DNA from 4 places in the Candidatus Enterococcus mangumiae genome. Region 2 is predicted to be linked to each of the others. Evidence: riboswitches for the same ligand, from Rfam matches in the RefSeq annotation. Region 2 holds a riboswitch; each other region holds the start of a gene.
What was found. Region 2 has a riboswitch for magnesium ahead of DOK79_RS11350 (FtsW/RodA/SpoVE family cell cycle protein). Riboswitches for the same ligand answer to the same signal wherever they lie in the genome.
Positions count from the first base shown of each region.

Region 1: linked by a shared signal. The riboswitch ahead of DOK79_RS06290 (LysR family transcriptional regulator) and the one ahead of DOK79_RS11350 (FtsW/RodA/SpoVE family cell cycle protein) in region 2 are both predicted to bind magnesium.
Region 3: linked by a shared signal. The riboswitch ahead of mgtE (magnesium transporter) and the one ahead of DOK79_RS11350 (FtsW/RodA/SpoVE family cell cycle protein) in region 2 are both predicted to bind magnesium.
Region 4: linked by a shared signal. The riboswitch ahead of DOK79_RS13385 (LCP family protein) and the one ahead of DOK79_RS11350 (FtsW/RodA/SpoVE family cell cycle protein) in region 2 are both predicted to bind magnesium.

Region 1 covers NZ_CP147250.1:1,300,835-1,308,506, forward strand. The annotation lists gene guaA (glutamine-hydrolyzing GMP synthase) at 1-72, opposite strand, end outside; gene coaA (type I pantothenate kinase) at 131-1,054, opposite strand; gene DOK79_RS06290 (LysR family transcriptional regulator) at 1,373-2,293, opposite strand; M-box (ykoK) riboswitch at 2,744-2,911, opposite strand; gene DOK79_RS06295 (class I SAM-dependent methyltransferase) at 3,359-3,964, shown strand; gene DOK79_RS06300 (hypothetical protein) at 4,423-5,007, shown strand; gene DOK79_RS06305 (hypothetical protein) at 4,991-5,557, shown strand; gene DOK79_RS06310 (hypothetical protein) at 5,572-6,153, shown strand; gene DOK79_RS06315 (substrate-binding domain-containing protein) at 6,486-7,502, shown strand; gene DOK79_RS06320 (pyrimidine-nucleoside phosphorylase) at 7,643-7,672, shown strand, end outside.
Region 2 covers NZ_CP147250.1:2,370,105-2,377,776, reverse strand. The annotation lists gene DOK79_RS11355 (FtsW/RodA/SpoVE family cell cycle protein) at 1-952, opposite strand, end outside; gene DOK79_RS11350 (FtsW/RodA/SpoVE family cell cycle protein) at 942-2,087, opposite strand; M-box (ykoK) riboswitch at 2,172-2,339, opposite strand; gene DOK79_RS11345 (ISL3 family transposase) at 2,576-3,871, opposite strand; gene DOK79_RS11340 (hydroxymethylglutaryl-CoA reductase, degradative) at 4,254-6,698, opposite strand; gene DOK79_RS11335 (hydroxymethylglutaryl-CoA synthase) at 7,153-7,672, shown strand, end outside.
Region 3 covers NZ_CP147250.1:2,221,805-2,229,476, forward strand. The annotation lists gene mltG (endolytic transglycosylase MltG) at 1-919, shown strand, start outside; gene greA (transcription elongation factor GreA) at 1,061-1,540, shown strand; gene liaF (cell wall-active antibiotics response protein LiaF) at 1,715-2,446, shown strand; gene liaS (two-component system sensor histidine kinase LiaS) at 2,443-3,516, shown strand; gene DOK79_RS10625 (response regulator transcription factor) at 3,513-4,145, shown strand; M-box (ykoK) riboswitch at 4,268-4,442, shown strand; gene mgtE (magnesium transporter) at 4,590-5,981, shown strand; gene DOK79_RS10635 (NAD-binding protein) at 6,171-6,836, shown strand; gene DOK79_RS10640 (HesB/YadR/YfhF family protein) at 6,852-7,154, shown strand; gene DOK79_RS10645 (phosphoglycerate dehydrogenase) at 7,377-7,672, shown strand, end outside.
Region 4 covers NZ_CP147250.1:2,819,302-2,826,973, forward strand. The annotation lists gene DOK79_RS13365 (DUF308 domain-containing protein) at 1-5, shown strand, start outside; gene DOK79_RS13370 (cation:proton antiporter) at 186-1,337, shown strand; gene DOK79_RS13375 (hypothetical protein) at 1,425-1,709, opposite strand; gene DOK79_RS13380 (penicillin-binding transpeptidase domain-containing protein) at 1,811-3,844, opposite strand; gene DOK79_RS13385 (LCP family protein) at 4,101-4,982, opposite strand; M-box (ykoK) riboswitch at 5,258-5,424, opposite strand; gene DOK79_RS13390 (flavin reductase family protein) at 5,589-6,203, opposite strand; gene DOK79_RS13395 (lytic polysaccharide monooxygenase) at 6,353-7,672, opposite strand, start outside.

The DNA.
Region 1 (7,672 bases), 1.1 Mb from region 2:
TTGATTATATTGACTACCGTAATCTAGTACGATGATTTTTTCAACGTTTGTCATATCGGCAACGTTCGTCACATTTATTACCCCTATCCCTTTAAAATTTATCTCAAAATAGTTGAACTATTTTAAAATGCTAATATTTTCGCATGAAAATCGAATCGATGATATGATTTTCAGTTTTATGGAGAATTATATCGGCTCTTCCACGAGTAGGCAAGATATATTCGTTTAAATTCTTCAAATTCACATTTTTCCATACATCTCTTGCCATTTTGAATGCATCTTCACGATTGCCAATGGCAAATTGATAGTAATAGTTTTGTGGATGTTGAAAAGCTGTATCAAGTAACGCACCAAAGCGATCCAAATACCATTTTTCGATCAATTCAGAATCTGCATCCACATAAACAGAGAAATCAAAAAAATCACTGACGTAAATTTGTTGATTGGCTGGCAGTTGGAGCGTATTGATTCCTTCGACGATCAAAATGTCCGGTTGTTGGATCAGTTCATATTCATCGGGAATAATATCATAAACATCGTGGGAATAGACCGGTACTTTTGTTGTTTCTTGACCAGATTTTACTTGGTTAAGAAAGTCGATCAGCATTTCCATGTCATAGCTTTCTGGAAATCCTTTCCGATCCATGATGCCACGTTCTTTTAAGACTTTATTCGGATACAAGAAGCCGTCGGTGGTGATCAACTGGACATTTCTTCGTTTGAATGTCCGAGATAAGATCATTTGTAACAAGCGTGCAGTCGTACTTTTACCAACTGCGACACTTCCGGCAATCCCAATGATAAACGGTGGAACTTGGACGTACTTGTGTAGGAATAACCCTTTGCTCAGAGAGAGGGATTCAAACTCTTTCATATGAAGAAAGATCAAGTGTGCAAGTGGTACATAGATGTCGCGAACATCTTGCATGGAAATACGGTCGTTCAAACTTTTTATACTATTTAGTTCATCTTGTGTCAATGGAGCTTGACCATTTCGGTAAAATTCGCGCCACTCTTCTCTTGCCACACGGTAATAATTCATTGGATCATTCATACATAGCCTCCTGGATTCTCCCATCAATGGACCTATTTTAACATAAAAGAGCATCAAACCCTACCACTTAGGCGAGAAACTCATTGGTTTTTCTCAAATCAAAGGATGGAAGAATAAGTATTTCGTTTTTTTTCATAACAGAAAGGCGGGGAGGGCATAGATGGGATTTCAGTAAATAAAAAAGAAACATCCACAAAATTTTGAAGGGTAGATTTCGTGGATGTTTACTTATTTTATGAAGTTAAATATTTCTGTGTTGGCTTCTTGCCTGCATTTATTTTTGATCTTTGGTTCCTTGTCTTAGTTTGACAGTAAGGCTTATCGTTTTGACAAGTAAGAGGGGTGATTCTCTATCGAGGTTCTTTCTAAAGTTTTGTGACATTTTTGAGTAAAGATTGCTTGGATTTCTTTTTCAACTTCTGGATAGAAGTAAAAGTTTTTTGATTCACTATTTTTATAAAGATAAAAATGAATGGTCGGAAATGTTGGTAAAGAGACAAAACAAACGGGTTCAATGGTTAAGAGTTCTTGTGCAAAGGGATTGACTAATAACATTCCTTTGCCTTCTGTGATCATCTTCATTGCCCCTAAGCTATCTGGACAAACGATATATTTTGGTTCGCTCGTCAGCTGTTGTGCTACTTTTTTTGTGATCACTTGATGTTCGACATGATCGAGTAAAAAGATAAAAGGTAATTCTTCAAGTATCTCCGTGGACAATGCACCATCTGGTTTTAGTAAATATTCACTGACTGCTACTTTGAGTTCTAAAGTTGCCAACCTTGTTTGAACAAATTTCGGGTGATCTAAGGTGGCAGAAGTAATCGCAAAATCGATTTCTTTCTGGCTTAGTTTATTCAATAAGTCCAATGAAGGAACATAGCGGTAGTCGATCGTAAAGCTTTGATGATGAGTTGGATACTTGTCTGCTTCAAAGATAAACGATGCATCACTTGTGCCAACACGCAAAGAAGGATAGTCCACTGATTCATTTAATGAGATATTCAATTTCTTCGCTTCCGACAAAATCAATTCTACGGAAGGAAGAATCGATTTCCCATGGCTACTCAACTTGATTTTTTTGCCATGACGTTCGAATAGTTCAGTCCCGATTTCTTGTTCTAAACTTTTTAACGAACTACTTAATGAGGAAATACTGACATGGAGCTCTTTTGAAGCTTGTGAAAGACTATTGAAACGGGCAATCATATAGAAATACTCTAATTTTTCGATCGACATACACCTATGCCTCCTTTAACATTTTATTCTCCCCCTAAATTTCTCATGCGCCTTTTTAAAAAACAAGGGTTATATAGCAGGGCGCATAGAGATTAAACATTCCTTAATAAATGTGAAACGAATCACTATTACTTTTAATAGGAAATGAAACATGACAGTTTTATCGGTTGCTAGTTGATTTTTATGCGAGTCAATGATTTATAGACTCTTGATCGAAGGCTAGTGATTGATAGGTTGCAATGGATGAAGTGAATCTCAACTAGGAAAGGGAATCAACACACCTAGGAAAGCAAAAGAATGTGGAATAAGACACGCTTACTTAAAGCGGTTTTCTACTGATTTTTTGGTGGCGTGAGGTTTACTGACAACATAAAAAAGCCTCCTTAATACATAAAGGGCGGCGTACTCAAATAAACATTGGATAGTGTAATTTGCAATTGTAAGGCGCAATTGTAATCACGTTAATTGAGCTTTGGCTTTCTGAGACGTAAGAAACAAGTTCTAGTTATCTTGGAAAAGCCTTAATCCGACAATCCCTGCTTTACTCGTTACTGTCTCTCGACATTTCCGAGCGATAACCTATGTTCTTCAGAGTAACCTCACCTAATATGATTATTTTTTCATCCATATCATAAAGGGCAGTGGAAGTAATAGTCAATCATGCGCGTTTCATGAATAGAGATATCATGGAGATATTTGTCTTCTTAAAAACGATAATAGTAGGGTTTATGGGACTTCTATTGATATTTTCTCTACTTTCACGAAACAGATTACGCAAATACCGAAAAAGGAGAAGAGTGAGCAGCTAAGAAAAGTTTTTTCTTCCGTATCGCGATTAAATGGTTTTATTTATAAAAGAAAACCGAAGAAAAGGTGTTCCAGAAGCAACTCCTTCGGAAATAAGCCAGGAAACCCAAAAATTTGAAGAACAATTTTCGGGTTTCCTGGCTTATTTCTCGAAGCTGGACACTTCTGTCACACCCTCGAAGAAACACAATTTCGCTTGCACCTTCTCAAGGAACACGATAGACTATGAACATCTAATAGATGAGAAGGATGGAAACTATGACGAATCATTATTATTCCGAACACCCAGAGACTGCTCATGAGTTTGATGAATGGTCATTTGAGTTAAGAGGAAAAAACTTTCAGTTCGTAACAGACTCGGGCGTGTTTTCACGTGAAACAGTCGACTATGGCTCACGCGTATTGATTGATGCCTTTGAATGGACGCAGTTACCTGAAGGCAAAATTTTGGATGTTGGTTGTGGCTATGGTCCAATCGGGCTTTCTCTTGCATATGCGAGTGAACGTTTTGTGGAGATGGTAGACATCAATGCTCGAGCGGTGGACTTAGCACAAGGAAATGCGAAGCGCAATCAAATCAAAAATGTAGCGATCTACCAGTCAAACATTTATGATGAGGTGGCAGAAACAGACTATGCTGCAATCGTCAGCAATCCGCCGATCCGTGCAGGCAAAAAAGTCGTACATGAAATCCTGACTGGTGCCTATGCCCGTTTGCGTACAGGTGGTACTTTAACGATCGTCATTCAGAAAAAACAAGGCGCACCTAGCGCGCAAAAGAAAATGCAGGAAACATTTGGTAACGCAGAAATCGTGATCAAAGATAAAGGATATTATATTATCCGAAGCGTGAAAGAAGATTAAAAATAATCGCATAAAAACAAAGAAACAGTCAAAGGAATGAGTAGTCATTTCTTTGGCTGTTTTGTTTATTCTTACAGGAAGCTGGTAAATGGGTATGTGAGAGGAACTAGAATACAAAGAAAGTAAAAAACAAGAAACAAAAAATAAAAAATATGGAAATAAAATAACTTGCTTATGAGTTTTTGTCGTTTTAAAATTAACTTGAAAAAAGATATTATATTTGAGTTTTGCTTCTTTTAAAATAACAAATTATCGTTGTTGGGATAGGTGCTTGATTATGGACACCGTGCAAACGACAGGTGAATGGCGCTCAAAATCGAAATCTAAAGAGCAATTTCAAGGGTGTTTGTGGGGCTAGGATGCGTATGCTGGAGTTTTTATAATGATAAAAATATGTTAACCATTTTTTGAGAGTTACAGCGGGAAGTTAGTTAAGAAGTAATGGAGGAGGAAAGAGAATGGAGTTTTTAAACGAAGAAGAAATGGAAAAACTTATCCATAAATGGAGCAATAGAATGGGAAAGTACCAAATTCTATATTTGGATCATGCTTTTTTTCGTGTGACGAATTATCAAGAAGAAGAGAGTCATAAACAAGCAATTTTGCAATTTTTGAATAATAAGGATCATCATTCCTACAAAAAAGATAGCCGTTCAACAAATAATATCATTTTCAGCGAACTTTTATCATTTGATCACCTAGAGCAGTACCCGATTTTAGTCAATCCTGCGTTGATGCGAGGATCTAACCTTAGCTACAGCGATTTTTTTGGTGATTATGGACATTATACTCATGGTTTTCTTTATGGTAGAGGGGATCGTTCTAGTGAAGAGAAGGATTTTTATCGCTTAAATAAAGAATTATTTCCAGAACAAGAGCGCTTAGTTATTAGAGAATGGAATGATGATTGGTCGACATTTTTTTGTATGGGTAGAAGGCATAAAGGAAATCGCTTATTCACAGTATACGATCCACAACAAAAACGTATAACTGTCATTTACATTCCGCTAGTAGAGGAGGAGCCATATGAAATTATTGGATAAGGAGACGAATCGCTTTGTATTGACCATGGTTGAAAAAAATATTTGGATGAAAGATGTAGCGATCAACTATGTATTTTTCCAAGAAAAGAATCATCAAGGATACGAAAGCCATAGAAAAGCAGCTCTGGCATTTGTTACATCCATCAATGAGAGACGAGGGCATGATCGAATTGAGTATACAGATAAACTTGATTTCCCAGTCAATATAACAGCACCTTATTCCATAAATCCTAATGTAATGGAAGCCAAAAGGATTCCATTTGATGCTTTTTTTTCTACATATAGTAACTTGAAAGGTCAATATATTTCAGATTATGCCTACGCTTTTTTTAAAATTCCTTTTTTCTATAGAGGAGGCAAGAAAGATTTCATTGAACTAAATGATTACTTGTTTCCTAGGAAAGAAACATTAGTCATTTACCAATGGAACAACATATGGTCAGATTATTTTGCTTATGGAAAACATTCCGAAAAAGGAGCGTATCTGTGGACGATTTATGATCCAACAAGAAAAAGATTTACGGTATGTGGGGCATCGAGGTTAAAATGAATGAGGAGGAACAAATGAAATATTTAAAAGAGGAGACGTGTCAGTTTGAAAAGAAGCTTTGTTCAAAAAAATTTCCAAGATCTAGGCTTGGGCTCGATTATGTTTTTTTTGAAGAAACAGATTATCGTGGATATTCCAGTCATCGTAAAGCTGCCCTCGAATTCATCAAAGTGAAGAATGATGAAAGAGGTGTTCCAGGGATTCTCTATACAGATTTACGTTACTTTGATGATTTACCTATCATACACGATCCGATCAAATTGATATATGCAGTGAATCCAGAGTTAATGTATGGGAAACCGATAGAGGCAGATGCTTTCTTTTCAGTTGAAAAAACAGATAAAAACAACTATGTTTCTGGTTACGCTCAAACATTTCTTGATTCTCTGTATTCTAATATTGGGGATGAAGCAGATTTTCTTTTTTGGAATGATGTATTATTCCCTGATAAAACTGCGTTAACGATATACAAGTGGAATGATAATTGGTCGAATTATTTTTCTGCGGGTAGGGAATGGATGGGTACTTTCTTTTGGACAATTTATGACATTACATCAAATAAACTGATTGTTATCGGTTGTTCTTTGACCGATTAAGTGTACCAGGATGTCAAAACACCAATTAGCTCAGAAATATTGAGTTTAATTGGTGTTTTATTGTATGGTTACAATTTGCAAAAGGGTGTGTGGGCCAGTGTGCATGATTCGCACCTATATCAAGTGGTTGAGTCATTGGAGGAAGGCAAATAAAGTTAACTGACGGAAAGTGAGAGGTAACCTTGAAAAAGAACACGTCGTTTATCAAGTTTACCTAGCAAATAGTTATAGGTTACTGATTTACTTTTGGACAAGCCCTTTTTTCCTCTATCCATTTCGAAAACCATTTGGTACACTGTTAAGGAATTTACATATAAAAAGGGGGAACAAAGGTGAAACTGACAATTCGGGATATTGCTGAGATGGCGGGGGTTTCAGTGACGACTGTGTCACAAATCTTAAACAATAAAGGTAGTCGTTTTAGTGAAAAGACACGAAAAAAAGTATTAGCGATCGTGAACGAGCATCATTATAAACCAGATTATTTTGCTTCTAATGTGATCAATCGTCACTCAAAAACAATTGGCATGATCGTGCCAGATGTGACGGATTTCTTCTTTTCAAAAGTGATCGAAGGAGTCGAAAGCTATTTGAATCCACTTGGATATGTCATCATTCTTTGTAACTCCAGACATAGTCAAGAAAATGAGTTGAAATACTTGAGAGAGCTTTCTCATCGAGCGGTGGATGGCTTGTTACTGGCTACGCCAAATGTGTTGCCCCAAGAGTATGCACTGGATAGTGGTTTTTATAACAATATGCCGATCATCCTGATCGATCGTGGATTGAATCGTCGGGATAATGGTCGTTTGATCGTGAAAGAATATGAAGGCGCTTATCAAGCAGTCTCATTGTTGATCAAAAACGGTCATACGAAAATTGGTATGCTAAAGGAAACAACTGGGTATTATCAATTAGAGGAGCGATTTAACGGTTATCGTCATGCGCTGAAAGATCATGAGTTAGCGTTTAACGGGAAGTTTGTCGAAGAAGGCGACCTGACTGTTCAAGGTGGATATGAAGCAAGTAAGCGTTTGTTACGTCACAAAGATGTAACGGCGGTATTTTGTGGGAACGATGCAATGGCAATCGGTTGTTACCAAGCCATCCATGAGATGGGCAAGCGTATTCCAGAAGATATTTCAGTGATTGGCTTTGATGGATTAAAATTGTCTGAGTATATGATCCCTAAGCTGACAACGGTCAAACAACCAAGTTTTGATATCGGTTTTTATGCGGCTCGCTTTTTGATTGATACGATTGAATTTCCACAAAGAAAAGTTCCGAACAAAGTATTCGAAACAAAATTAATTATTCGTGAGAGCGTAAAAACATTGACAAAGGTCTAGTTGGGCGTTATATTGCTTATGTAAGTGTTTACAAAGCTGGTAAGATACAATGCGAGAAACTAGTAAACCGGTTTACTAAAGTGGTTTACCTTTTCCGAATTTCCTGTATAATACCGAATGAAGACGAGGAGGATTACGTCATGCGGATGGTCGATTTGATTGAAAAAAAG
Region 2 (7,672 bases):
CTTTATTGTTTGTTTCGATTGCGCTATAAATGATTTGATAAAAAAGATAAAAATATAAAAAGAGTACTGAAACACTTCCTAAAAAACCAAATGACTCAGCAACTACCGTAAAGATCATATCTGATTCACGAACCGGTACGTATACTGGATTGATCGATGAAGCTCGTCCACTAAATCCGCCTGCCCCAATCGAAAGCAAACTTTGTGATTGCTGATAGCCAATTGATTGACTATATGCAAATGGATCGACCCATGCCCGTACCCGATCTAACTGATAAGTCTTAAAATTCAGACGATATAAAATCTGGTTGCCGTATTCAGTAAATACTAATGCAATCAAAATGGCCCCGAGAATCACTAGAACAGCAGTCATTGTCGTCATGATCTTCCAATGGACCCCAGCGATCATGAATAATGCCCCCAAGCAAATGACAAAGACTAAACTTGTTCCAAAATCTTTTTGCATGTACATCAATAAGAAGGTCGGCACACTAACGAGTAAAATCTTGCCGACATAAAACAGATCTGTTTTGACAGTCCGGTGCTTGACATTTTGTTCATAGATCAACGTCACATAAACCACGACTAGAATAAACGTCAACTTTACTAGCTCGGAAGGCTGAAAGGAGAAACCACCGATTCTTAGCCAACGTTTTGTTCCTGTGATTTGAAACATCACCGGGTCATAAAAGCGATGCAAAAGTGCCATCACTACTAGAGAAAAAGCATAAAAATACGGAGAATATTTTAAAAAAACAACTGTTTTCACGCGCTGCATGATCAATAACAACGCTAAGGACATCAGACAAAAGACAATTTGTTTGAACACAACACTTCTGACTGGAACTTGATCATATACTGCTGCACCATATTGTACGGCAACACTCAATAGATAAAAAAGAAAAATCGGTAAAAATAGTGCGTAGTTGAATTCATTGAATTTAAATTTCATTTCTGGCACCTCGTGAAGACAGTTTCAGGCACACTCCTAATAGCAGTGATAAAATCAAATAACTTGATCCCCCATAACTGATAAAAGGTAATGGGATACCGGTCATTGGGATCATGCCACTGATACTCGCAATATTGATGCTCGTCTGTAACAATAGCAGCATTCCTGTTCCCAAATAGATCAAGCCGATTTGTTGGTTTGGCTCGTTGGCGCTTAAAACAAATAAGCGCAAGATGATTGAAAATAGCAATGCCAAAATCAGTAGGCCAACAATCAGCCCTAACTCTTCCAAAATAATCGAAAAAATAAAATCCGTTTCCGCTACTGGTAAATATCCTTTTTTGGTAATACTATTCCCTAGCCCTAACCCAAAAAGTCCACCGTTATACATGGCATAATAAGATTGGCTCATCTGGAATCCTTTGCCATATGGATCTAAAAAGGGATTAAATGCAATCGTCAAACGATCATATGTGTGTGCAAAAAGGCTTGGTAATAAATCATTGCTTCCTAGCAAGTAGATGATTCCTCCGAGAACCAAAAAAAGACTGAGTAATCCTGCAAAAAACACTAAGATATAACGAACTGGTAATTGCACCGTGGTGATCATGATTGCTGCTAATAAAATCAATAAAATTGCACCAGTTACCTTTGGTTGGAATAAAATCAGCAGAGTACATAAAGAGATGATCAAAAATGGTTTTTTCAGTTCATTCAATGATTGCTTCGATGTTCTAAAATAATGAGCTAAATAAAAGATCATACCGACATTCACGATTTCTGCGGGTTGGAATTGAAAGCCAGCAATGGAGATCCACCGTTGCGCCCCACTGATATTGACACCGATTCCTGGTACTTTCGTCAACATCAATCCGACGATACCGATCCCCATCATTATTTTTACGATTCGATGATCGAGTATGAATGCAGGTCTGATTCGATAAATGAAAAAAATCATTCCCCAACTCAGTCCTACGAATACCAATTGTCGAACTAAAAGCTGTTTCGTACTTTGATCGAATGACATCAGACGAAACGTACTCGCACTATAGATCATCAGCAGACCGATCACACTGATCAGCAGATATGGTACGAGTAAATATAAGTCTAATTTTTTAATATCTTTTACACCCATCCTATATTTCTCCTTTGTGTTACAGCGGAGATACGTCACTTACCCATCTTGAATAAAAAAAGCCAAACGAAAAATACGATTGGCTTTTCAGTCTCATCGTGTGAGTTTTGACACTAAACAACGTAAAGATTTCTCTTAGCTATCTTATGAAGAGCCTTAATCCGACAATTCCTGTTTTACACATTGGCGTCTTTCGACGTTTCTGCGCAATAGCCTATGTTTGTTTAGGAGTCTCGCCTAACAAGTTATTCTATTTGAAAAAAAGTATACCTGTTTGATTATTCATTCACAAGAAAAGCTCGAATAACCATATGAAACTTTAGCTTTTTTTAATTAAATATAAATTATTTTTAAAATTTAATAATAACTGTTCTATAATTTCTGGTTGAAATATACAAAAAAACGGCTCTTTGTCAATAAGGACTGATGAGTGCAATCAAGTGAAATCCGGAAGAAGAAGTGAACACTTCTTCTCCGGATTTTCTTCGTTATTTGACGTGAATGACTTGATTCGTCAAAAAGATTCGGATGCGCATGTTCTCAAATGATTTAAAGCCATAAGACACTCGTTTGAGTGTTTTGATGTGGGTGTTTTTTGCTTCAATTTTCCCATTAGAGTAAGGATAAATCAAAGAATGACGAATCCCTTCTTCATAGCTCAGAAGATTTTGTAGTTTTAGCCGAAATTCTTTATCTAATGTTTCTGGTAACTGATGCAAGAGAGTGAAAAATGACTCGTGGTCTTTGTCACGAAAGGCATCCGCTAGTTCATGGAACGCTTGATAGGCGACTTTCAAGGCAGTTGAAGCACTTAATAAACGGTCAAGCACCATGGCTTCTGTCAGGTAAGGATACTTTGGGGCACGAAAGCTACGCCAAGTTTTATATTCTGTGTGGTTGATATTCTTCCGATTTTTGGTGAGTAAGCGCCAATGGCTTTTTAATTTCCTTGGCATTGTCCGATTGCCCGAAGCAATCAGGCGTTTCATTTCACGGACACGAAAATCTTGGAACGCTTGATTCATGTGTTTGACCACATGAAAACGATCAATGACCAGTTTGGCATGAGGAAATACTTTTTTTGTTAGTTGAAAATACGCCGCATTCATATCAGTAACTAAATAGTCGACGTCAGATGGATTCACACATGTCTGGAAATAAGTGGTCAACCGAGACAATTTTCGAGTGGGTAAGATATCAACTAATTGCCCGGTTTCCCCATCGGCACAAATAAAACTCATCTTATCTTCTGAGGATACATGGGAACGAAATTCATCGACCATCAATACTTTGGGCAGGTGGCGCTTGGCTTGTTTTGGTAAATAGGTTTTTAACGACTTCAAAATACGCGTCACCGTTGGAATAGACACCTGGCAATGCTTTGCGATAAAAGATAAGGAGACCTTTTCGGTGAGTAAAGCAATGATTTTCATTTTTACATGCTCGGCAATCGAATGATTTGGCCGAACAAAATAGCTTTGGGCTGTCCAATGGGTATGGCAGTTTCTACAGTGATAACGTTGTTTCTTCAGCCGCATGATTAGCGGTAAATGGTTGAATTGATCGAAACGAATGCAGGTCATTTTCTTGCCATTTTTGACAATGACCGTTTTCCCCTTCGAATCTCTCACGGCAGAGCCACAAGTCAAACAAGCAGAAGTAGGAGGAGCTAACACTGCGTCAATAACTAAAGTATTGGTTTGATGGAACGTTTCGTAAGAAACATCTTGGATGGTTAAATATTTATCTGTTAATCGGAGCATTTTTTTGATAGAATTTTCCATAGAGCATATCGTCCTCTCAGTTGTTTATTTTGTGGTGATTTAATCATACTAGAGAACGATATGTTTTTTAATACCCAAAAAGAAAAAGTGGACTGACGAATCAGAATTGATTCATCAGTCCACTTTATTATAGAGCCAAAAAAACGTAACAAAATCCTTGTAATAACAAGGACTGTTACGTTTAATCAGAACTATTGAAACTCCACCAAAGATGATAAAACAAAAAAGATGTTATGTTTGTTTATGAAAAACCTTAAATTCAGATGATAAACATTTGATGCCAAGTATTCGTTGATGTTTTTGTTCATCCAAGGTGAGCCGTTATAATAATGATAATTATTTGCAATCATTGCCTTGCTGTCCACCTTGCGTGAACTGACCGCTACTTTTTATCCGTACGAAGAGCTTCTAAGGCAGCTAAAGCGTTTTGTTGATTGATGTTGCCTGATTCTCTCAGTTTTGCTGCTACTTGTTCGATCTCTTCCCCTTTTGCACCAACTGTGATCGCCAATGCTCTGGCTTGTAACGACATATGTCCCTTTTGGATGCCGTCACTGACAAGAGCACGTAATGCAGCAAGATTTTGCGCTAACCCGACTGCTGCGATCACTTGCGCCAATTCTTGTGCAGAATCGATCGCTAACATGTCTAAAGAAGCTTTCGCTTTAGGCAAGACTCTAGACGCCCCTCCGACAGTTGCCACAGCCAAAGGAACAGTCAATTTTCCTACTAAATGATCCTCTTTGATCTGCCAGTCGGTCAATCCTTGGTAATGCCAATGCCCATTTCTGGCAGCATACGCATGGATTGCCGCTGCAGCTGCCCGTGTATCATTTCCTGTTGCCAAAATGACCGCTTCGATACCATTCATGATTCCCTTATTATGGGTCGTTGCCCGATACGGATCTAACTTAGCATATTCGCTTGCTTGACGAATCTTTTCAGCAATCAACTGACCCGTTTCTTTGTTCTTTGCTAACCGCTCAAAAGGAATCGTACAAGTGGCGATCGCTAAAGATTCTGTCGCTAGATTGCTCAAGATACTAAACAAGATTTCTTCTTCCGGAAACCATTCTTTCAGTCGAAGGGCAACACCTTCCAAAATCGAATTGATGATATTGGCACCCATCGCATCTTTGACGTCAACTAAAAAATCCAATGAAAGATAGGCATGTTCACTTCCCATAAATTCACGAGTAGAGATTTCACGCACACCTCCGCCACGCTTGACGATCGAAGGGTAACTTTCGTTTGCACAACTGAATAGTTCTGCTTTTCTTTCTTCAATGACTTCAGTGATTTTTCGATAATCACAACGTCCGGTCATAACGATTTGCCCACGCATCAAGCGTTGCGGGATTTGGACGCTGATATCGCCACACATCTTTGCGCCATTGCTCGCTGCCGCAATCACAGAAGGCTCTTCTGTTGCCATTGGTATCCATTTTTTCTGTCCATTCAACTGGAAATTCAATGCGACACCTAATGGGATCTCTACTTGACTGATTTGATTTTCGATCAAATGATTGGCGATGTCTTCTGCTAACACAGATTCTTTCAAATGTGTCGCGTCTTCTTGCGAGATCACTTTTTCTTGAACTAAACGCTGTCTACGTTGTTCCGGTGTCAGCTCATAAAACTTTTTTTTTTGATCGTCACCAGCTTCTTGCAGATTGGCTTCTAAAAGAACCGCTAATCCAAGACCCCCACCAATACATAAAGAGGCAACGCCATAGCGTTGTTGTGTTCTTCTCAACGCATAGCTTAACGTTGTCAAGATACGCGCACCACTAGCGCCGATCGGGTGACCTAAGGCGATCGCGCCACCATAAATATTGACTTTATCTGCTGGGATATTCAATTCACGATTCACAACGATCGATGACGCCGCAAACGCTTCGTTGATTTCAAATAGATCGATTTCATCAATAGAAAGTTCTGATTTTTCCAACAACGTATTGATTGCTTTGATTGGTGCAACGCCCATGATACTTGGATCGATACCGACTTCAGCCACTCCTTTGATCGTAGCTAAATACGGTAACCCATACGCAATTGCATAATCTTTAGAGGCTAAAATCAAGACAGAGCCTCCATCGTTCAAAGGAGAAGCATTGCCGGCAGTAACCGTACCGTCCTCTGCAAAAACGGTCCGTAACGTACTTAATTTCTCTAACGTACTATTGCCTCGTACGGCTTCATCCGTCGCAAATACTTCTTCATTTTTTGAGATTGGAACGATCTCTTCCTTGAAAATCCCTGCTTCACTCGCTTTTGCCGCTTTTAATTGCGAGTTGAGTGCATATTGATCTTGCTCATTTCTTGTCACAGAAAATTGTTGTGCCACATTTTCTGCAGTCAATCCCATATGTGTATTGGAGAATGCATCAGTCAACCCATCATTCACCATGCTTGAGATTTCTTCAGTCTTCTCATTTTCTAGATCTGCCACTTGTAACATTGGCGCTCTAGTCATACTTTCAACGCCACCGGCTATTACGAGATCCGCTTCGCCTAATTGGATCTGTTGCCGTGCAAGAATCACAGATTTCATACCTGATCCGCAAACTTCATTGATTGTCATTGCTGGCACGCTCACAGGAATCCCGCTATTGATCGCAATCTGTCTTGCAACATTTTGACCGTTTCCTGCTTGAAGCACATTACCAAAAATGACTTGATCGATTGCTTCTTTTTTGACTCCCGTTCTTTCAAGAATCTCTGTGGTGATCATTGTTCCCAACTCAACAGCAGAATAACTGCTTAAACTGCCACGATACTTTCCAATTGGTGTTCGTGCAGCATCTATAATAACGACTTCCTTCAAGTTAAGCCACCCGTTGCCAAAACTATAAATCGTCTAAATGTATCTTAAAATGTACTGATGATTTATAGGTGTTACAATCTTTTGAGCAAACGGATTTCCTCCTTATTTCTCTCAGATTTACGAAAAACGTCACGCTGTAACCGACGAGACGTCCTTCAAAAAATGTTTATCTATATCAAATGGATAGAAAAAATATTAATATTTTCGTAAAAAATGAAAAGACACTTCCTATATAACAGGAAAAAATGGACAGTTGCTCACTATGCTAACTATCGATTGTCTCCTACAAAAATATACCATTCTTTACCGGAAATACAAATATAACATACACCTTTTAAAAAAAGCGCTATATTTTTTTACAAATCCTTAAAAATTAGCTTTTTTGTATTTCTTTTTAGGATTTTGTGATACTTTAATAAAGTAAGTTTTTTATCATGAGTAAAGAGGTGTTGAAATGAAAATAGGGATTGATCGTCTTTCCTTTTTTATTCCTAATTTATTTTTAGATATGACTGAATTAGCAAACAGACGTGGAGATGATCCTGCCAAATACCATATTGGGATCGGTCAAGATCAAATGGCTGTCAATCAGGTTTTTGAAGACATCGTCACGCTAGGAGCAAACGCAGCCAGCAAAATCGTCACAGAAGAAGATCGTGAGAAAATCGATATGGTCATTGTAGGTACCGAGTCAGGTATCGACCAGTCAAAAGCAAGTGCTGTAATTATCCATCATTTGTTAAAGGTCCAACCTTTTGCTCGTTCATTCGAAGTAAAAGAAGCTTGCTACGGGGGAACAGCAGCTTTGCATATGGCAAAAGAATATGTAAAAAATCATCCAGATCGTAAAGTTTTAGTGATTGCCAGCGATATCGCTCGCTACGGTCTAGCAAGTGCTGGTGAAGTGACTCAAGGTGTTGGTGCGGTCGCGATGATGATCACACAAAACCCTCGAATTTTATCCCTTGAAGACC
Region 3 (7,672 bases), 150 kb from region 2:
CGGCTCTTCAAATAAGCAAATTGGAGAGATTTTAGAACAAGACCAGATCATCAAAAGCGGTATCGTATTTAATTATTATACAAAATTTAAGAATATGACTGGCTTCCAGGCTGGCTTTTATCAACTGGCGCCGAACATGACATTAGATGAAATAGGGAAACAGCTCCAAGAAGGTGGCACATCCGAACCAACGGAAGTAGCAGATGGGAAGATCACGATACCTGAAGGGATCGATGCAGAACAGATTGCAGAACGTGTTGCTAAGGTCACTGGTAAAGATAAACAAGAGTTTTTGGATCTGTTAAAAAACGAATCATTTTTCAATGAGTTGACTCAAAAATTCCCAGAACTATTAGAAAGTGCAGCGAAAGCAGAAAATGCTAAATATCGCTTAGAAGGATATTTATTCCCTGCGACCTATGATTACTATAAAGATATGTCACTCAAAGACTTGATCATCCAAATGGTCAATAAAACAAATACAGTGTTGCAGCCTTATTTCTCAACCATCAAACAGCAAAACCATACTGTTCAAGAAGTGTTGACACTTGCTTCATTGGTCGAAAAAGAAGGGGTATCTGAATCAGATCGTAAAAATATCGCAAGAGTATTCTATAACCGGATCGATATCGGGATGCCATTACAATCAGATATTTCTATTCTATATGCGTTGGGCGAACACAAAGAATTTGTGACGTATGAAGATACAGCTGTTGATTCGCCTTATAATCTTTATACGAATACGGGCTATGGACCAGGGCCATTCAACAGTCCGAGTGAAGCAGCTATCCAAGCAGTGATCGAACCAGCAGAAAACGACTATTATTATTTTGTTGCAGATATCACTACAGGTGAGGTTTATTTTGCAAAGACCTATGAAGAGCATATGGAGTTAGTACACAAATACGTAAATAGCTAAAAAAGAACGCTAAATAGATCTTTATTTATTTTTTAGAAAAACATTTACATTTTAGAAAAAGCATGGTAATCTTTTTTGGACTGTAGTCCGTAAAAGATTACCTTTTGCGGTATTCCATAGAATAAAGGAGAAGAGTTATACATGGCAGAAAAAGTATATCCTATGACGCTTGAAGGAAAAGCGAAATTAGAACAAGAATTAGAAGAATTAAAAACAGTTAAACGGGGAGAGATCATTGAACGAATCAAAATCGCCCGTGGCTTTGGTGATTTATCTGAGAACTCAGAATATGAGGCAGCAAAAGATGAGCAAGCCTTTGTAGAAGGACGCATCACAACAATCGAGAATATGATCCGTTTTGCACAGATCATTGATAACGATGGCGTCGATTCAGACGAAGTGTCTATTGGTAAAACAGTGACCTTCATCGAATTGCCAGATGGCGAAGAAGAAGAATACACGATCGTAGGAAGTGCCGAAGCAGATCCATTCTCAGGAAAGATCTCAAACGACTCACCAATTGCACAAGCTTTGATCGGTAAATATAAAAATGATGAAGTAACGATTTCAACACCTGGTGGCGATATGCAAGTAAAAATCGTCAAGGTCGCGCAAGCATAAGTAAATTTTCAGGCACAGATCCATGCGTCTGTCTAAACAAAAAGGTCTGGGATCATGACTCAAAGTCCCAGGCCTTTTTTGTTATAAGAAGGATATTACATCTAAAGTCCTATAGCATATCGAAACAAAAATAGGTATGATAAAAAAGAGAATGAAATAGAAAGGAAAATAGCGATGAATAGCTCTTGGCGCTTTTTTATAGTAGTAGAAGCATTACTTTTGATCTTTGCAGTTTGGCAGATCGTAAATAATGTTGAGTTATTACTATTAGTTTTATTTGGTATTTTTAATATCTATCTTGCATTGCGAAAATCACCGAGATCTGGTTTTCAAAATTTTCAATTTGTACTAGGTGGATTAGTTATTTTCTTCAGTTTGATCAACAGTCCAGCGCTATGGGTAATGGCAGTCTTTGCTGTCTTGTTCATTGGTCTTAAAGGTGTGGAGATTTCAGGCATCGATCTAACGAAAAATGCTTTTTGGCGAAAAAAGCAAATCGTGATGGTCCAAACAGAGCAATTAAAATCTCACAATAATGAACGAAAAAAACAACAATTATTTGGTAACCAACGGATCGGCAATGATGTGTATGAATGGGATGATATCAATATCTCTCTTATTTCAGGTGATACGATCATCGATTTAGGAAATACCTTATTACCTAAAGATGATAACATCGTTATTGTTAGAAAAGGCATTGGCAGAACGCGTATTTTGGTTCCTCTAGGGATTGCGATCAGTTTAGAACACGCAACGTTAGTAGGAAACGTCCAATTTGAAGAAGAACAATTCTCATTGAAGAATGAGTCGATCAAAATCTATAGCAACGATTACGATGAAAATCCACGTCGTTTGAAGATCATTACGAACACACTACTTGGGGATATTGAGGTGATTCGAGCATGATAGAGAAACTCTCTCGACCGATGTTAGCTATTTATGCTTCGATTGCCTCATTTATCGTCATTTTATTTTCGTTTTTTACTTATTTTTACGCAAGCAATCAAACTCATTTTTGGCGTACTTTGTTAAGTGCTAGAATTTTATACGTCCCATTGATATTTCACTTATTAGCGATTTCTTCAGGTGTCGGTTTGATTGTTTTTTTGATCGTTTCTATTTTACAAAAAGCACGGTATGGTAAAATCGAAGAACAATTGCGAGCACTCTCTTCTGGTAATTATGAGGCAAAAGTGTTAAACGATTCATTGCCGAGCGCATCGGACGATATATATGTCAAAGAAATTGAAAAAGAAATCACTAAGATCAAAGAAAAAATGATCGAGGTTTCAAGTGAGCTCCAAATATTGACGAGTCGTCCTCAGTATGTGGATGGACAAACGAAAGAAGAAATCTTAGAATTAGAAAGACATCGTTTAGCTCGTGAATTACATGATTCGGTTTCCCAGCAATTATTTGCAGCCATGATGATGATGTCTGCGTTGACAGAACAGGCTGAAAAAAGTGATACGCCAGAAATGTTTCGTAAACAATTAAGGATGGTAGCGGATATCATCAATGCTTCACAGTCAGAGATGCGTGCGTTGCTTCTTCACTTGCGTCCAGTCAATCTTGAAGAAAAGAGTTTGAAGCAAGGAATCGAACAACTATTGAAAGAATTACAAAACAAGATCCAGATTGCATTGAAATGGGATGTTGAAGATATTTCGTTATCTGTTTCCATCGAAGATCATCTTTTCCGGATCGTGCAAGAACTACTTTCCAATACATTACGACATGCGAAAGCAAATGAGCTAGAAGTCTATCTGCATAAGATCGATAACAATCTTTTATTGCGAGTGATCGATGACGGTACGGGCTTTAACATGAATGAAACAAAAACCGGTAGCTATGGTCTAAATAATATTCGAGAACGTGTAGCGGGTATTGGTGGAACAGTAAAAATCATTAGTTTTAAAGGACAAGGGACAAGCGTAGAAATCAAAGTTCCTTTGATGAAGGAGGCGGAAAAATGATAAAGGTATTGCTAGTCGATGATCATGAGATGGTACGCTTAGGCGTTTCTTCCTATTTGTCGATCCAAGGAGATATCGAAGTGATCGGGGAAGCTGAAGATGGACGACAAGGCTATGAAAAAGCGATGGCACTTCGCCCAGATGTGATCTTGATGGATTTAGTGATGGAAGAAATGGATGGGATCGAATCGACCAAAGCGATTTTAAAAGATTGGCCAGAAGCAAAAATCATCATCGTTACAAGTTTTATCGATGATGAAAAAGTATATCCAGCCATTGAAGCTGGTGCCACAGGTTATTTACTCAAAACATCCACAGCGCATGAGATCGCTGATGCGATTCGCGCGACCCAAAGAGGGGAACGTGTACTTGAACCTGAAGTAACTACTAAAATGATGGAAAAAATGAGTCGACGCAATGAGCCGATCTTGCATGATGATTTAACCAATCGTGAAAATGAGATTCTTATGTTGATCTCTGAAGGAAAAAGCAATCAGGAAATTGCCGATGAATTGTTTATTACTTTAAAAACGGTCAAGACACATGTATCTAATATCTTGGCCAAGTTAGAAGTAGAAGATCGCACGCAAGCGGCAATTTATGCGTTCAAACACGGATTAGTAAAGTAAAAGTATAGATGAAATCAGCGGAACTTTACTTTCTGGGAAATTGATTAGCTATATTTGAGATTATTTTATCAAATGCTAATCCTCTTATTGACAAAAACCAATTTTACCTGTAGGGTTTAATTATAAAAACTTGTTAGGTGAGGCTCCTAAAAGAACACAGGCTACTGCCCTTAAACGTCGAGAGACGCCACAGGGTATAACAGGCAACGTCGGCTTAAGGCGTGCTTAACGTAGCTATCTGGATGATATTCCAGAATTACGTCTTTTAGTGCTAAAGCTCAGACGAGAAGTTCGTTCAGGTAAACACTAGAACCACAATGATGGGATCTTATGAGACGGCTTCTTTTGGAGGCCGTCTTTTTATGTATTCTATGTTTTCCCAGACGAATCCATCTATCCAACAAGTTTATATCGAAAAAACGATGTAACAAAGGAGAATGCGATATGAGAACATTGAATGATACAGCCAACCAGGAAACACAATTGACGATTCTTAATTATCTTGAGCAGAAAAAACTGGAAGAGTTGAAAGAGTATTTAGCAACGATCGAGAAAGTAGAATTGATCCAATTATTTGTGACATTACCTTCAAATAAACAAGTAATTGTCTTTCGGTTATTGTCAAAAGAAAAAGCGCTCGAAATCTTCGAAACATTTGAGCCAGCTGTCCAACAACATTTACTTCGTTCTTTTACAGATGAGGGCGTCATCGATTTTGTCAATGAGATGGCTCCGGATGATCGGGTAAGATTGTTTTACGAATTACCAGCAAGTGTAACTAAAAAATTATTGGCAGAGCTTTCTGAGGAAGAGCGCACAACAACGAATCTATTGATGGGCTATGAACAGGAGACAGCCGGACGGATCATGACGACTGAGTTCATCTCGATCAAAAAAGAAATGACCGTAGAAGAAGCACTGCATAAAATCAGAAGATTAGCGAAAGAAATGGAAACAATCTATATTTTGTATGTGACAGATATGGCGAAAAAAATTGAAGGTGTTCTTTCACTAAAAGATCTAGTCATTGCAGAAGGGGATCAGCTTATTGAAGAAATCATGATCAAGCATGTTGCTTATGTAACTACAGATACAGACCAAGAAGAAACTGCCCATTTACTGCAAGAGTTGGATCTGATTGCTATTCCGGTCGTCGATAAAGAGAAACGGCTAGTCGGTATCGTGACAGTAGATGACGCCATCGATGTCTTAGAACAAGAAACAACGGAGGATATCTTCAATGCAGCGGGTTTAGCAGATGTCGCCTCTGTAGAAGCCGACCGTAGTACCGTGCTGATCAATGGTAGCTTATGGCAAATCTGGAAAGTTCGTTTGCCTTTCTTAGCCATCACATTGGTTGCAGGGATGCTAGCAGGTCTAGTCATCGATGAGTTTGAGCAAACGTTAGAGTCAGTTGCAGCTGTTGCTATTTTTATTCCTTTGATCATGGATATGGGAGGAAATGTTGGGACTCAGTCCTCAACGGTTTTTGTTCGTGGATTATCTTTAGGTCACATCGATCTCAATACATTTGTTAAGCACTTTTTAAAAGAAACAGGCATTGGTTTAAGTTTAGGGGTCGTCGTAGGAATCGTCTCTGGAATCGTTGCTTCCGTATGGCAAGGGATTCCATTATTAGGTGTAGCTGTGGGCATCTCACTGGTCTTTGCAATGACCTTAGCTGCTGCACTTGGCTTCTTGATCCCATTCATTTTGCTGAAATTGAATATTGATCAAGCAGCTGGTTCTGCACCGATCATCACATCGATCAAAGACATTGCTGGATTGTTCATTTATTTTGTTTCAGTCAATGTATTCTTAGGATACTTGTTGTAAAAAATCAACTGGTGATTGTCCGTACTTTTTAGAGCATAAAGAAATTAGACCCTTTGATTCATAAATAGTCATCTTCTCAACTAGGAATAAATTGAAATCATTCTTTTCTGATCGAGGCAAAGCTGGAGTACTTTTGTTTTTAGAGTGGCTTTGCTATACTTGAAGCGTAATGGAAAAAGGAGGGAAAAAGTGAAACAGAATTTTGCAATCGTAGGGCTTGGTCGTTTTGGCGGCAGTATCTGTCGTACACTTGTCGAAGCTGGTCAAGAAGTATTAGCCATCGACAGCAGTGAAGACCGAGTGAATGAATATATGAATATCGCAACACACGCAGTTGTTGCGAATGCACAGGATGAAATGACCTTACGTTCTTTAGGGATCAGAAATTTTGATCATGTGATCATTGCAATTGGCGAAGATATCCAAGCAAGTATTTTAGTGACTTTGATGGTCAAAGAAATGGGTGTGCCGAATATCTTAGCCAAAGCACAAAATGAGTACCATGCCCGAGTGCTTGAAAAAATCGGGGCAGATCGAGTCGTTCATCCAGAAAGAGATATGGGAATACGGATCGCCCACAATCTCGTTTCCAAAAATATCTTGGATTATCTAGAGTTATCAGATCGCTTTTCTCTTGCGGAGATTCGCGTATCAAATCCGAAGTTTTTCAACAAAACGTTAGCCGAATTAAATTTCAGACAGCGTTTTGATTTGACTGTAGTTGCGATCCGTCGCTTCGACGGTTCCGTTGTTGTTTCACCAGCCGCAGATGAATATGTGCGAGAAAATGACAACTTACTAGTTATCGGAGAAACAGAAGATGTAGATATACTCGATGATAAAATGAATCAATAAAAAGGGGATCATCACATGCAATTAACAGTAACGGACAAAGCAAAAAAATGGTTTCAAAGTGAAGTAGATCTACCTGAAAATTACGGCATCCGTTTTTTTGGGAAAGTATACGGAAAAACAGATGTGCATGAGGGATTTTCAATCGGTATGTCTGTTGAGTCACCGGAACGTCCAATCAAAAAAGAAACGATCGATGGTCTATTATTCTTTATTGATGAAGCCGATGATTGGTTTTTCAAAGGATATGATCTGATTGTTGATTATGATCCGCAATTAGATGAACCAACGTATCATTTCCAAGAAACAACAGATATCTAAGGTGTGAAGAAACGTTCAGTCTTAAAAAAGATAAGTCTAACTAATCAAAAGGCATTTTTCAAATGCTTTCGGAGTAGTTAGGCTTTTTTTGCAATCAACATAGGCTCAAGTCCGTATCGTCCAATTTGATTATAGGAAAAAGTCGTTCAAGCGACGAAGTGCATCCTGCTTCATTCTTTTGTCGGTTTAAGCTAGACTGATAACTAGAGAGGATGGGGTGTGATGACAAAAAAAATTATTTATTCAGTACGTCCGTTTCGGGAAGAATTTATCGAAAAAATGAAAGAAATAGCACCGGACTATTCATTTCAAACAGAAGTAGCATCCGACGAACTTTCTGAGATAGAGGTTAGTATCGGTTGGAATCGAGAGTACCAAGAAGAAGTATTCGCTTCTGATCACTTAAAATGGGTCCAATCGATTTCTGCTGGGGTAGATAATCTTCCGTTGAATGAATTCGCGGATAAAGAGATCTTACTTTCTAATGCTAGCGGTATCCATGTAGAATCGATCAGTGA
Region 4 (7,672 bases), 450 kb from region 2:
ATTGATAGCTATTAAAGATCAAGGTTGGGCGAATTTTCGCTCAACCTTTTTGCTTTTGCTCTATTCCTTTGTGTGACAAACAATTGGTAAAAGAACAAAAATAACGCATTTTATGTTATTCTTTTAATGAAGTCATTTGACGATAATTCAAATAAATTCTTTTTGAGAAAGAAAGGATGAAAAGAATGGAATTCATAGGTATTCTATGTCTGATTTTGATAGCAACAACCCTCGGCTCTCACCTTTCTCGAAGATTTGGTATCCCTGCCGTGATTGGTCAATTGCTTGTGGGTGTGTTGCTCGGAGGCGCTGGTCTCGGATGGGTCCACCCGAATATCCTCGTACATGATTTTTCTGAGATCGGTGTCATTTTATTGATGTTTTTAGCAGGGCTGGAAAGTGATCTTTCACTATTGAAAAAATACTTTCGTCCAGGGATGTTCGTAGCATTATTAGGGATTTTGTTTCCTGTTTTGTTTGGCTGGTTAACTGGCGAAATGTTTCAAGTTTCAATGAACGAAGCGATTTTCTTTGGGATCATTTTAGCAGCAACCTCCGTGAGCATCTCCGTCGAGGTTCTCAAAGAACTCCATGTCGTCAATACTAAAGAAGGCTCAACGATTTTAGGCGCCTCAGTCGTAGATGATATTCTCGTCGTTCTAGTATTAAGTTTCAGTTTATCTTTTCTAACAGGAGAATCTGGGAGTACCCTCCCTATACCTCTGGTCTTGTTTGAACAACTCATCTACTTTATTTTTATTTTCTTGTTAGTTAAATGGATCGCTCCGTTTTTAATGTCATTCGCTGAAAAAATCTATGCGAACTCTGCGATTATCATCGTTTCATTAGTATTATGTTTAGGTATGTCCTATATTGCTGATTTAATTGGCTTAAGTTCTGTTATCGGTGCCTTTTTTGCAGGGATCGCTGTCAGCCAAACAACAGTGAAGGAAGAAGTGTATCACAATGTTGAAGCATTAGGTTATGCAGTCTTTATCCCCGTATTCTTTGTTAGTGTCGGACTAGAAGTCGATTTTTCAAACTTCGGCGAACAACTGATCTTCATCTTGATTCTAACCGTTGTCGCTGTCTTAACAAAACTTGGTGGCGGGTATCTAGGTGCAAAAGTAGCCGGCTTTTCGACGAATAGTTCATTTATGGTTGGAGCTGGTATGATCTCTCGTGGTGAAATGGCGTTGATCATTTTACAGATTGGTCAACAGAGCCAATTGATCGAAGCCAAATACTATTCACCTCTAGTCATTGTGATTTTATTGAGTACATTGATTTCACCGCTTATCTTGAAATATTTTACTAGAAAAGTGTATCCTAATTGAGTGATCCACACCTACTTTTCTTGCGTAAATCAAAAAAGCCCTTCTGCTGGATTCGATGATTTTGAATCCAACGGAAGGGTTTCTTTCTCAATTCAGATGTGCTTTACTTTCGTTCCAACATTCTTCTGGCGAGTAAACATCATTTTCATTCAACACCAGTGTACCGTCTGGTTGGATCGTGATCGTCGACCCAATCCAAGTAGTTTGTGAAGCTAATAGGATATTCTTCTTTTTATCCTTTTTCATCGAAAAAGCTTCTGCATGTTCTTTTGCTAAGTGTGATTTTAAATATCTCGTTTCTCTATTATCAAATTGGATTTTCAACATACTTCCAGCCATTTCGGCTATTACTGCTTTTGGCCCATCAGTCATCTGATCTCCTCCTCTTGTTATTTACACTAGCTTACATCACCAGTGTATCACTAGCAGAAGAAAATAACCAATGTTTTTGTATCCGATTTCAGATACTTAATTTATTGATAGTTTTGATTCAAATACTGCAATAGCGCAGGCGCTCGATTAGTCGCAGAATCGCCATCTTCTTTGTTTTCTAACATGCTGATCACTAAATAGCCGTTCGTTTCAGGATTGATTGCATACAAGAAGCTGTTTTCTTGTCCTTTTTCATCTTGTTTTTCTTTGATTTCGGCTGTCCCAGTTTTTGCAGCAAGCGGAATGCCTAATGCAGCTAGAGAGTGTGCGGTTCCATTCGGGTCTTGCACGACATCGACTAAATCTGGCAAGATCGTTTGGACGCTGGATTCACTGATGACATTTTTCTTATCTTTTGTTTCCTGATCCATAACTAGACGTGGATAAATCAAATTGCCATTATTCGCAAAAACACTATACATCGCTGCTTGTTGGATCGGATTGATCAACAATTGCCCTTGTCCATACCCAGTATCAGCTAATAAAATCTCTGAATTGAATGAATCTTCATTCGAGATTTGGGCAGGATTCATTTGGATCGGTAAGTCCAGATCTTCACCAAAAATGAATTGACCGAGTCCTTTTCTAAAGGCTTCCTCTCCCATTTTCAATGTTTCTTGTGCCATATAGATATTATCAGAATAAACTAACGCATTTTTCAAGTTCACTTGAGGGACGTCGCTGACACGCGTCACTTGGTAAGAACCCCAAGAGCTGTCTTTTTGCCACTTTAAACCATTGATCGTCAAGACTTCATCTGGATTCAAGGTTCCGTTATCTAAGCCAATCGCTGCGGTGATCATTTTGAATGTTGAACCTGGCGCATATCCTGTAGCAAAGCGACTAATAAACGGACGATTCGGATCCTCTTCATACGCTTTGTAATCGGCTTGAGAGATGCCGTTCGTCATTTTATTCGGATCATAACTTGGCGAACTGACAAGGGCTAATAAATCGCCAGTTTTTGGTGCTGTCGCTACAGTAGAACCCGGCTTACCTTCTAAACTGTCAAACGCTGTTTTTTGTGCGTTAGCATCGATCGTCAATTGGATATCCTGGCCATTTTTCACTTCGTGTTGGAGTAAGACAGCTTTTTCATTTCCTTCTTCATCTGTCACACTTAGTTTCCCACCATTTGTTCCTCTTAATTCTTTGTCATAAGCCATTTCTAGCCCTGAACGACCAATTTTTCCTGTACTGCTCAACTCAGGATTCTTCTCGATGTCTTCTGCTGTAATATCGCCCACGTAACCGATCAGCTGAGCAGCAGCTTCGCCTAGAGGATAATAACGGCCGTCAACCTCTTGGATCGTCGCTCCGCTTGGAAGTTCTGGTGTTTCTCCTTCAATGATTTTTAAAGGCACAAAGTAATCCGGTTGGACCCATCCTTGAGAGATCGCCTGTTCAATACTGTCTTCGGTCAAATCAAAGCCTTCAGCGATTGCTTTGATATTTTTTGTTTTTTCTTCACCCTCACCTAATTTTGCAGGTACAACACCTAATTGCTTCAATTTTCCAGTAGTAGCTAAAGGTTGTTTATTACGGTCTAAGATTTCACCACGCGTCGCTACTTCGGTACTCAAACTGACTTTATCTTGACCTTCCATTTGTGGGAAAATCAAATTCGGTTGCCAGTTGATTTTGGTTTGGTCGCCATCTTTTGTCAATGTACCTTCATAAGCTAAGTCTTTCAGCTCTCCCAGCGTCGTGTTCATTTTTGCTTTATACGTAAATTCATACGTATCATTCTCTTTTTTTGTCACGGATAGATCTGAAAGTTTGATGCCTCTGATTTCTGCTGCACCATAGATATTTTGATATTTTTCTAAGACATCTTGTTCAGTGAGATCATTATTCCCCTGAACTTTAAGTGATTTCACCGCTTCTTCATAGTTTTCATCGTTCAGTGAATCGATAAATCCTTCAATGGTTTTCTCACCAGCTTTTACCGCTTGTTGTTCTTGGACATGTTGATAATAAAAGAAGCCACCACCAGCAGCTGCAAGCAAGACGACAATTCCCGCTCCAATATAGATACCGGTCGATTTTTTCTTTTGTCTGTCACTCCTTTTCATGTTTGAATACCTCTCTTTATTAAAAAGTTCGAATCAAAGATATTCTAACATATGACAGGAAAAGTAGCGTTATGAACTAAATGATTCTTAACGATTCCTGTCATGATATTAATGAATTTTTAACGAAAAAAGTACGCACTGTTCACCCTACCCTATCAAAATAAGCCGGAGATTCGGAATCATCTCTGATTTTCCGAGTCTCCGACTTATTTCTGGATAATAATATTTCCTTCATAACCACTGATTTAACAAAGGCTTATTTATTCAAAAATTCACTGATCGCTTGCTTATTTTTGGCTAAGTCGATTTCTAACACGCTACCTGCCGGTGTATTATCGTTGAAATCCCAACTTTTGTCCACTGGCACTGACAACGTATCGATTTTTTTGTCATTGTTTAGAAAATCCAAACCACAATCTAATAAGACACTTTCGGGTAGATTTGTCTGGATACTGCCTAAAAGTTTTCCGATTGCCTTTGGTAGTTTAATGATCGATGTAACATCTTTCAGTTGACTGGCTACCGCTTCAACGACTTGTTGCTGTCTGCGGATGCGACCAAAATCCCCTTCTTCGTCTTCACGAAAGCGCGCATACTGAAGTAAGGTGTTGCCGTCCATTGTTTGTTCTCCCTTTTTGATATCTACACCATCTAAATCAAGATCTTTTTCCGCATCGATGGTTACGCCATCTGGAAATAATTCATCGACACAATCAATAAAATCTTGGAATGTAATGCTGGCATAATAAGGCGTTTCTAACTTGAAATTCTCTTGTAATGTTTTGTCCAATAAGTCAATACCACCGTAGGAATAGGCTGCATTGATTTTATTCATGCCATATCCCGGTATAGGTACATAAGAATCCCTCATAATAGAAATCAATTTTGCTTGCTTTGTCTTTTGATCATATTGAGCGACCATCAACGAATCTGAACGCCCGTTTTCTTCTTTTGATCGAGCATCAGAACCAATCAATGCGACATTGATGATCGTCGGAACATCTTTTGCATCGACTTTGTCCACTGTGTCGGATTGCTTAACTGATGAAAAACCTTGGATAAATTCAAAAGAAAAAAAGCCGATGACCATCGCAAGAACGAGCAAGATACTTAAGATGATTTTTTGAAATGGTTTCATGTTAAATGACTCTTCCTTTCAAACTCTTCTACTTGCAACATAGAACATTGTCCCTTATGATGAGTCAAGTAAAGAGTGTATTCTCTTTCATGTCTTTTGGGTCGATTGAGCTGCAACTCGTCGATCCTTTTTTGTGTATTTCTCTCATAAAATCAAAAAAAGTTCGTTCCATTACTCCCCTTTCTCGTCCAGACACAAGTTAGGCGAAGCGAGCATAAAAAGAAGCGAAAACTAAGAAAAGGTCAGAAACCTTTTCGAACAAGATTTCTGACCTGGCATCATCTCATCGTCCGAGTTTTAGCACTATACAACGTAAAGAACGCATTCTTAGCTATTGGAAAAAGCCTTAATCCGACAATTCCTGTTTGACCCATTGGCGTCTTTCGACGTTTCTGGGCAATAGCCTATGTTTGTATAGGAGCCTCACCTAACAAGGTTAGTACTTATTTGATTTTTACAAAACTCATCTTATTCCTCTTTGAATCGATAATCAATAAAAACTAAAATAAAATAACTAAATTAATCTTTACTTAATAAAGTTTAAGGACAGATGATAAGTAATTAACTTCCACTGATCTTTAGAAATAGAGTCATTCCATCGTGTGATTATTTTGGGCGCAGCATCGAAACGATCTCGCCAAGTTTTCCATAGTCATTTCCAGCTAAGCGACTGATCGGCTGTAAATTGGTAGGATCGATATAGCCCGTTTGTTCATCATAGACAGTTTCACTCAATTGATAAGCAGCTATCTGTAATAAAAATAAATCAGCCGTAATTTCTTGGTCTTTCATGATCGGGACGTGTTGATAAAGTGTGGTCTCAAAGGCAATACTAGCTTCATTGATCCTTGGAACATCGATCGTATCTAATTCGGAAATCGTGAACGAAGTCAACGTCAACTCACTTTCCTCACTGGATAAGCTAGCGGCTGTTTGATTCGCATCTACCAGAATATTCTCATCTAAAATATGGATCACGGCTTCCTTCGTTTGCATCAGATGTCTAGCAGTGTCTTTCCACTCTCCGTTCTTTCGCTGAATGGCTAAGGAAAGTATCGGTGGATTGGAACTGACGATATTAAAGTAACTAAATGGCGCAATATTCGTCACTCCTTGGATCGACCGTGTCGCTACTACAGCCACCGGTCGAGGAATTACTGAACCGATCAATAGTTTATAGTTTTCTCTTTCAGTTAACTCTGAAGGAACTCGTTTGAACATTTGCTTTCCTACTTTCTTGTTGAATGATCCATCCTAATGATAGTCATGGTATCGGACAATCTTATTCATTGTCAACTAAACGTTCTTATTCCTAAGTCTTATGACACAAAAACACCCAGTGCAATTAAATGCACTGAGTGTCAAATTGATTATTTCAAACGGAATAATGTTGGTGCTTGGTCAGGTGCCCAAGTATCATCGCCATAGTTAAAATGCGTAACTAATGTTGTATATACTCTTCCTTTGTAGCTTACTTCTTCGTTCGCAGTATAAAGTTCTGGTGAAGACATTGAACCTAATTTCCATTCGCGAACGCCTTCAATGATTTCGCCTTGTTTTGTTGTAACATTCAATGTATTACTTGCATATGAAACTTCGCCATTTGTACTGATTGCACGTACTACGTATGAATAAGTTGTATTTGCTATTAGATTTTCATCCATATATGAAGTTTCTGAAGTTGAACCAACTAACTGGCCGTTACGGTAAATGTCATACTGTTTGATACCTTGAGTGTGTGTTGAAGCTCCCCACATCAATGAAACACTTGAAGATGTTTCGCCCATTGAGTGTAAGTTTTTAGGGGCAGTTGGTTTTTCTTCTGCACTGATTGCTGTAGTTGTTACTGAGATTGCTGTTTTATCTGATTTGATACCTGTTTGGCTAACTGCTTCGATTTCATATGTATAAGTTGTTTCTGCTGTTAAATCTTTATCAGAAAATTCAGGATCAACAGATGTACCAACTAGTTTACCATCACGATAAACATTGTAAGAAGCTGCATTTGCTTGTCCGTTCCATGTTAAGTTTACTGTTGATGAAGTCACGTTTTGAACACGAACATTTTGAGGTGCTTCTGGCTTCACTGGAATCGTTGAATCGCCTGTAACGTTCAAGTCGATCACATTATAAAACGCATTTACTGTATCTGCTACGTCCCAAACTGCTAATACAACATGGTAACCTAGGCGATCACTTGGGATATTGATTGAATGACTTGGATTTGTTGATCCAGTTGTTCCATTGTGGTTGATCGTACCAATCAATTCAAAATCATCACGGTCTAGTTTATCATTTGGATTCCAATCTGCTTTCGTCATATAATAATGCCATTTTGATGTCGCATGTGAAGCAGTAAAGCGCCATGTAAATACGTTCGCTCCTTGAGAAATCGATTGTTTTGTCCACATCGTAGAGTTTTGTTGATCAAGATTGAAGTCTCCTAATGAGCCACCAGCTGAAGCGATTTGTCCATCTGCAGGACCTGCTGCTGGAAACCCTTTTGGCGCTTCTAAAGATTGAGGCTCGTTGATAACAGCTCCATATTTTTGGAATGCTGCATTCCAGTTTGTATTTCTGTCTAAATGACCTTGATACCCACGGCTGATCGGTGATTGCACGTAGCCATGTGCGGATGCTTCATTTCCACCGATTACCAAGCTTGCTCCAAATAAAATACTTGAGCATAA